2 regions of the Achromobacter sp. T5-5 genome follow, and region 2 is predicted to be linked to the other one. Evidence: predicted binding sites of a transcription regulator. Region 2 holds the regulator's gene; the other holds the start of a gene.
The links. Region 2 encodes NrdR, which represses ribonucleotide reductase genes. Its sites were predicted from a motif close to CACNANATNTNGTG; they were not measured.
Positions count from the first base shown of each region.

Region 1: a site for NrdR is predicted at 2,066-2,079, ahead of ACZ50Q_RS13355 (ribonucleoside triphosphate reductase). Genes of this name have one in related genera too.

Region 1 is NZ_AP027919.1:2,951,540-2,954,868, forward strand. Features, by position in the region: gene ACZ50Q_RS13355 (ribonucleoside triphosphate reductase) at 65-2,059, opposite strand; gene ACZ50Q_RS13360 (DUF3325 domain-containing protein) at 2,231-2,581, opposite strand; gene ACZ50Q_RS13365 (hypothetical protein) at 2,913-3,329, shown strand, end outside.
Region 2 is NZ_AP027919.1:5,595,371-5,598,699, reverse strand. Features, by position in the region: gene glyA (serine hydroxymethyltransferase) at 1-660, shown strand, start outside; gene nrdR (transcriptional regulator NrdR) at 867-1,346, shown strand; gene ACZ50Q_RS25265 (GlxA family transcriptional regulator) at 1,386-2,348, opposite strand; gene ACZ50Q_RS25260 (cysteine hydrolase family protein) at 2,369-2,932, opposite strand; gene ribD (bifunctional diaminohydroxyphosphoribosylaminopyrimidine deaminase/5-amino-6-(5-phosphoribosylamino)uracil reductase RibD) at 3,112-3,329, shown strand, end outside.

The DNA of each region.
Region 1 (3,329 bases), 2.6 Mb from region 2:
GTCCGGCGGGATGGAGGCCGGCGCGCGCCGTGAGGGTCGCGCGCCGGCCCGGGTGAAGGCGTGGCTAGGCCGGGGCGCAGCACGCCGATTGCCTGGCCAGCAGTTCCGCATCGCACTTGGGGCAGAACTCGTGATGCCCGGCCAGGTAACCGTGATGGGGGCAGATCGAGAACGTCGGCGTGACCGTGATGTAGGGCAGCCGGAAGTTGCTGAGCGCGCGGCGCACGAGCTGCTTGCAGGCCTGGGCGGACGACACGGCTTCGTTCATGTACAGGTGCAGCACCGTGCCGCCGGTGTACTTGCCTTGCAGCGCTTCCTGCAGTTGCAGCGCGTGGAAGGGATCGTCCGTGTAGCCCACCGGCAACTGGCTGGAGTTGGTGTAGTAGGGCTGGGCGTCGGTGCCGGCCTGCAGGATGCCGGGGTAGCGCTTGCGGTCTTCGCGCGCGAAGCGGTAGGTGGTGCCTTCGGCCGGCGTGGCTTCCAGGTTGTACAGGTGGCCGGTTTCTTCCTGGAACTCGGTCATGCGCTGGCGCACGCGGTCCAGCAGGCGCACGGCGAGTGCGTGGCCGGCTGGCGTGGTGACGTCGTCGGCGTCGCCCGTGAAGTTGCGGATCATTTCGTTGATGCCGTTCACGCCCAGCGTGCTGAAGTGGTTGCGCAGCGTGCCCAGGTAGCGTCGGGTGTAGGGATACAGGCCCTGGTCGATGTAGCGCTGCACCACCTTGCGCTTGGTTTCCAGCACGTCGCGGCCCAGCCCCAGCAGGTAGTCCAGGCGTTCCATCAGCAGCGCCTCGTCGCCCCGGCAGGTGTGGCCCAGGCGGGCGCAGTTCACGGTGACCACGCCGACCGAGCCGGTCTGCTCGGCCGAGCCGAACAGGCCGTTGCCGCGCTTGAGGAGTTCGCGCAGGTCGAGCTGCAGGCGGCAGCACATGGAGCGCACCATGTGCGGCTCCAGGTCGGAATTCAGGAAATTCTGGAAGTAGGGCAGCCCATAGCGCGCCGTCATTTCGAAAAGGCGTTCGGTGTTGGGGTGGTCCCAGTCGAAGTCGGGCGTGATGTTGTAGGTGGGAATCGGGAAGGTGAACACGCGTCCCTTCGCGTCGCCCGCCATCATGACCTCGATGTAGGCGCGGTTGATCATGTCCATCTCAGCCTGCAGCTCGCCGTAGGAGAAGGGCATTTCCTCGCCGCCCACATAGGGGATCTGGTCCTTCAGGTCGGCCGGGCAGGTCCAGTCGAACGTGAGATTGGTGAACGGCGTCTGCGTGCCCCAGCGGCTGGGCACGTTCAGGTTGAAGATCAGTTCCTGGATGGATTGCTTTACGTCCGCGTAGGTCATGGCGTCGCGGCGGATGAAGGGCGCCATGTAGGTGTCGAACGAGCTGAACGCCTGCGCGCCGGCCCATTCGTTCTGCAGCGTGCCCAGGAAGTTCACGATCTGGCCGATGGCGGCCGACATGTGCTTCGGGGGCGTGGACTCGACTTTGCCCGGGATGCCGTTGAAGCCTTCGGTCAGCAACTGGCGCAGCGACCAGCCGGCGCAGTAGCCGCTGAGCATGTCCAGGTCATGGATGTGGATGTCGCCTTCGCGGTGTGCCTGCCCGGCCTCGGGCGTGAAGACGTTCGACAGCCAGTAGTTGGCGGTGACCTTGCCCGCCACGTTCAGGATCAGGCCGCCCAGGCTGTAGCCCTGGTTGGCGTTGGCATTGACGCGCCAGTCGCGCTGCTCCAGGTACTCTTCCATGGCGCTTTCGACGTCCACCAGCGTGTGGCGCAGCGCGCGCAGGCGGGCGTGCTGTTCGCGGTACACGATGTAGGCGCGCGCCGTGCGCCAGTGGCCGGCCTGGACCAGGGCTTCCTCCACGCGGTTCTGGATGGTTTCGACGCCGGGGCAGACGTTGCCGGCCAGCGCCGCGATCACCGGGCCGGTCAGCGCCCGGGCGCCTTCCAGGTCCAACTCCCCCGTGCTCTGGCCCGCCGCCGCCATGGCCTGCGCGATCTTCTCGCTATCGAATGCAACGACGCGGCCGTCGCGCTTGAGGATGTGTTGGATTTTCATTGTTGGCACCATATGTAGTGGAGTGCGAAAACTCTACCACCACATATGGTGCTGAATTCGGAAAGGGATGGGCGGATATGCGCGCGGATTGACCCGCGTCAAACGCCCGCATGCGGCTGCGAAATCGCGCAACACGGCGCGTGCAGGCGCGGCGCGATGGCCGCCGCCCGGTCAAAAACCGATGCCGACGCCCACCAGCGATATCGCCACCGCCAGGGCCGCGGCGGTGGCCGCCGGATGCGGCGCCCACGAGAGCTTGCCGATCCACAGCAGCGCACCCGCCGACAGCCAGCCCAGCCAGGCCACCATGCCGTGCGTGTCGCCCCACAGCCCCACGCAGGGCAGGATGGCCAGGCCCAGGAGCAATACGCCGGCCCCGCGCAGCACGCGCGTGTGGCCGGCGCGGGGATCGCGCGTCCAGACCTGGTCGTAGTGGCGGGGCGCCGCCAGGGCCAGGCAGGCCATGCCGGCGTAGATCAGCAGCAGGGCCATCGCGATGGCGACGAAGTCATTCATGGGCATGCGGCTGCAGTCATGCGCGGGTCTCGGCGCCGGCCGGGTGGGTCGGCGCCCTTGCGCGGTGGTGGGTAATGACCCCGATTCTACGGGAATCGGCGACGCGACCCGGGCGCCGGGACTTTGTATTTTTTTCACGGTGCCTGGCCCGGCGGGCCGGGGCGATGCGCCTGCGGGCGCGCGCGCGGCCGCCGCGGCAAGCAGGAACGGCAGTTGCTGAATACGCGCCTTCAGCCGGGTTGATCGTTGCCATGCCGATTGCCGAAGGTCCGGGCGACGGCCCAGGCGATGAGCCAAGCGATGACCCCGCGATGACCCAACACAAAGGAGCGCCACCATGAAACGCAAAGCCGGAAACGCCGCACAAATCAAGGAACTGCTGTACCAGGCCCTGGAGACGGAAATCGGCGGCCTCGCGATCTACGAGACTGCGGTGACCTGTGCCGTCAATGAAGACCTGAAGAAGGAATGGCTGGGCTATCTGGAAGAAACGCGGACGCATCGCCGCGTGCTGATGACCGTGTTCGAGCAGCTCAAGCTGGACCCGCAAGCCAGTTCGCCGGGCCGCGACGTGGTGCGGCATATGGGCGAATCGCTCGTGCGGGCCATGAAGATGGCGCTGAGCGCGGGCGATGCGCAGGCCGCCCAGCTGGTCGCCACCGAATGCGTGGTGCTGGCCGAAACCAAGGACCACGCCAACTGGTCGCTGATCGGACTGATCGCCGAGCAGCAGTCGGGCGAGCAGGCCAAGATC
Region 2 (3,329 bases):
ATGGTCGACATCGCCCACTACGCGGGTCTGGTCGCCGGCGGCGCCTACCCCAACCCGGTTCCGCACGCCGATTTCGTCACGTCGACCACGCACAAGTCGCTGCGCGGTCCGCGCGGCGGCGTCATCATGATGAAGGCCGAACACGAGAAGATCATCAATTCGGCGATCTTCCCGGGCATCCAGGGCGGTCCGCTGATGCACGTCATCGCCGGCAAGGCCGTGGCGTTCAAGGAAGCGCTGGAACCCGAGTTCAAGGACTACGCGCAGCAAGTCGTCAAGAACGCCAAGGTGCTGGCCGACACGCTGGTCAAGCGCGGCCTGCGCATCGTCTCCGGCCGCACCGAAAGCCACGTCATGCTGGTGGACCTGCGTTCCAAGGGCATCACGGGCAAGGAAGCCGAAGCGGTGCTGGGCCAGGCCCACATCACGGTCAACAAGAACGCCATCCCGAACGATCCGGAAAAGCCCTTCGTGACCAGCGGCATCCGCCTGGGCACGCCGGCCATGACCACCCGCGGCTTCACCGAAGCCGATGCCGAGCTGACCGCCAACCTGATCGCCGACGTGCTGGACAACCCGCGCGACGAGGCCAACATCGCTGCCGTGCGCGCCAAGGTCAATGAACTGACCTCGCGCCTGCCGGTGTACGGCAAGAAGTAATCCGCGGGCGCGGGCGGCGCTCGCGCATCCCGGGTTACAGAAGGAAGAGGGACGGCCCCGCAAGGCGCCGTCCCTTGGTTTTTTACAGGCAGGGGATGCGCGCCGGCAGTGACGGAATCGTCCATCCTGGCGCTTGGCATCGGTCCCGTCGTTACAATATGCTCAATTATTGCCTCCAGCGCCTCCTGCGCGTTTAGGGATCACACATGCGGTGTCCATTTTGTGGCCATGCCGAAACGCAGGTCGTCGACAGCCGGGTCTCGGAAGAGGGCGACGCCATCCGCCGCCGTCGCCGCTGCCTGTCCTGTGACAAGCGGTTCACCACCTACGAGCGGGTGGAGCTTGCCATGCCTTCGATCGTCAAGCGCAATGGCAGCCGCAGCGAATACGATCCCGTGAAGCTGCGCGCCAGCCTGAGCCTCGCGCTGCGCAAGCGCCCGGTCAGCACCGAGGACGTGGATGCGGCCGTCGCGCGGATCGAAGAGCAACTGCTTGCCAGCGGCCAGCGCGAAGTCCCGTCCGAGCATATCGGCGAGCTCGTCATGAACGAATTGCGCAAGCTCGACAAGGTCGCCTACGTGCGGTTTGCCTCGGTCTACAAAAGCTTCGAAGACATCGGCGAATTCGTCGAGGCCATCCGCGAGATGCAGGGCCCGCTGCTGCCGGGCAAGCTGCGCAAGGAATAGCGTGCGGGGCGCCGATCCCAACGGCGCCCCGCGAGGCTGCTATTGCAGCGCCGCCCCGCGCATCGAGCCGGGCGTCAGCGGCTGGAATTTGCGCCACACGCGGCGCATATGCTGCGCCGAGCCGAATCCCGATTTCTCCGCCACGCGCTCCAGGTCCAGCCGGGTGTCGCGCAGCAGGTCGCGCGCCAGCGCGACCCGGATCTGATACAGATAGTCCATGGGCGTGCAGCCCGCGTGCTCGCGGAACAGGCGGGTCAGGTGGCGCGGGCTGGTGTGCGCCTGGTCCGCCAGGGTCCGGGCCGACCACGGCGCGGCGGGGTCGCGGATGACCGCGTCCTGGACCCGGTGGACGCCGGGATGCATATGGCTGCGATGGTCCAGCCAGGGCGACAGCGCCGAATCGGAACCGGCGCGACGCTGGTAGACGACCATGTCTCGCGCCGCCTCGCTGGCGACGCGCGGGCCGCAATGGCGGGCCACCATGTGCAGCGCCAGGTCGATGCCGGCCGTGATGCCCGCGCTGCTGACCAGGTTGCCGTCCTCGACGAAGATGCGGTTGTCCAGCACGCGCGCGGTCGGGTCGATGGCGGCAAGCTGCGCCAGGCAGGTGTGGTGCGTGGTGCATTCGCGCTGCCGCGTCAGGCCGGCGGCCGCGGCGAACAGCGCGCCCGCGCAGACCGTCATCAGGGTGAACCCGTCCGCGGGGTGGCGCACGGCCAGCCAGTCCACGATGGCGCGTGCGTCGTCGTCGTCCAGCCGCGTGTGCTTGCCCACCACGCCGGAAAGAATCACCAGCGCGTTGCGGGGCAGGCGGGCGGGCAGGGCTTGAACGTGCGCCAGGTGCAGGCCCGGAATGCCGCTCTCGACGTCCCGGGAGGGGCCGCAGAAATGCTGTTCGAACGTGCCCGGACAAAGCTTGTTGGCGACGCGGAACGCCTCGGCCGGCCCGGCCAGGTCCAGCAGGACGATGCCGCGCGGCACCACGAAATGCACCGGGATCATCTGCGCCTCCCGCCCGGCAGCTATGCCGCCAGCGCGTCGGCGGCGCGCACGATGCGGGCAAAGCGGCCTTGCAGGACCAATTCGGTCCGGTCGCGGATCTCGGCCGGCGTGTAGTGCCGGCCGGACGGGCTTTGCATGGCGAAGGTCAGCGTGGCGTCGGTGGGGAACGTCACCTTGAAACCGGCGTCGCTGGCGTGGCGCGAGGTGGTTTCGCAGCACTGTTCGGTGCGGATGCCGGCCACGATGACGCCTTCGATCCCGTGCTTGACCAGCCAGTCGTGCAGCGAGGCGCCAGCTTCGTCCTTGGCGTACAGCGCGGAATGGACTGTTTTGTGGAACACGGCCGAGGGCGAAATCCGCAATTCCTGAAGCGTCCTGACGTGGCCGGACGCCAGGGAAAACGGATTGGCGGGATCGTCGGACGGGCTGGTATGGAACACCTGCAGCACCGGCATATCCTGCGCGGCAGCCCCATCGATCAGGGACTGGATTTGCGAAACAAAGGCCGGATACTCGGATGCGTCCCAAAACGGACGGTGACGGAAGGATTCCTGTACGTCGATGACGATCAATGTCTGTTTCATTTCCGGGCCTCCTGGCCTAGGTTTTCAAGGGGTATGGCGCTATTTTTACTCTGATCCCGCGCCGGCGCGAGCGCGATCCAAGACGGCTGGCGGCCCAAAACGGACATCGCCATGCGGCCACGCCGGCTCGTGCGTCCCCAATGACCGGGGGCGCGCACCGCGGACATACAATCCCTGGCATGGACATTTCCCCCGACACCGACGACCTCTACTGGATGCGGCGCGCCCTGGCGCTGGCGCAGACCGTCATGGCCACCACGGCCCCCAACCCCCGGGTCGGCTGCGTCATCGTGCGCGACGGCCGCGTGCTTGGCGAAGGCGCGACCCAGCCGCCGGGCGGTCCGCACGCCGAAATCTCCGCGCTGCGCGACGCGCAGGCGCGCGGCGAATCGGTCGC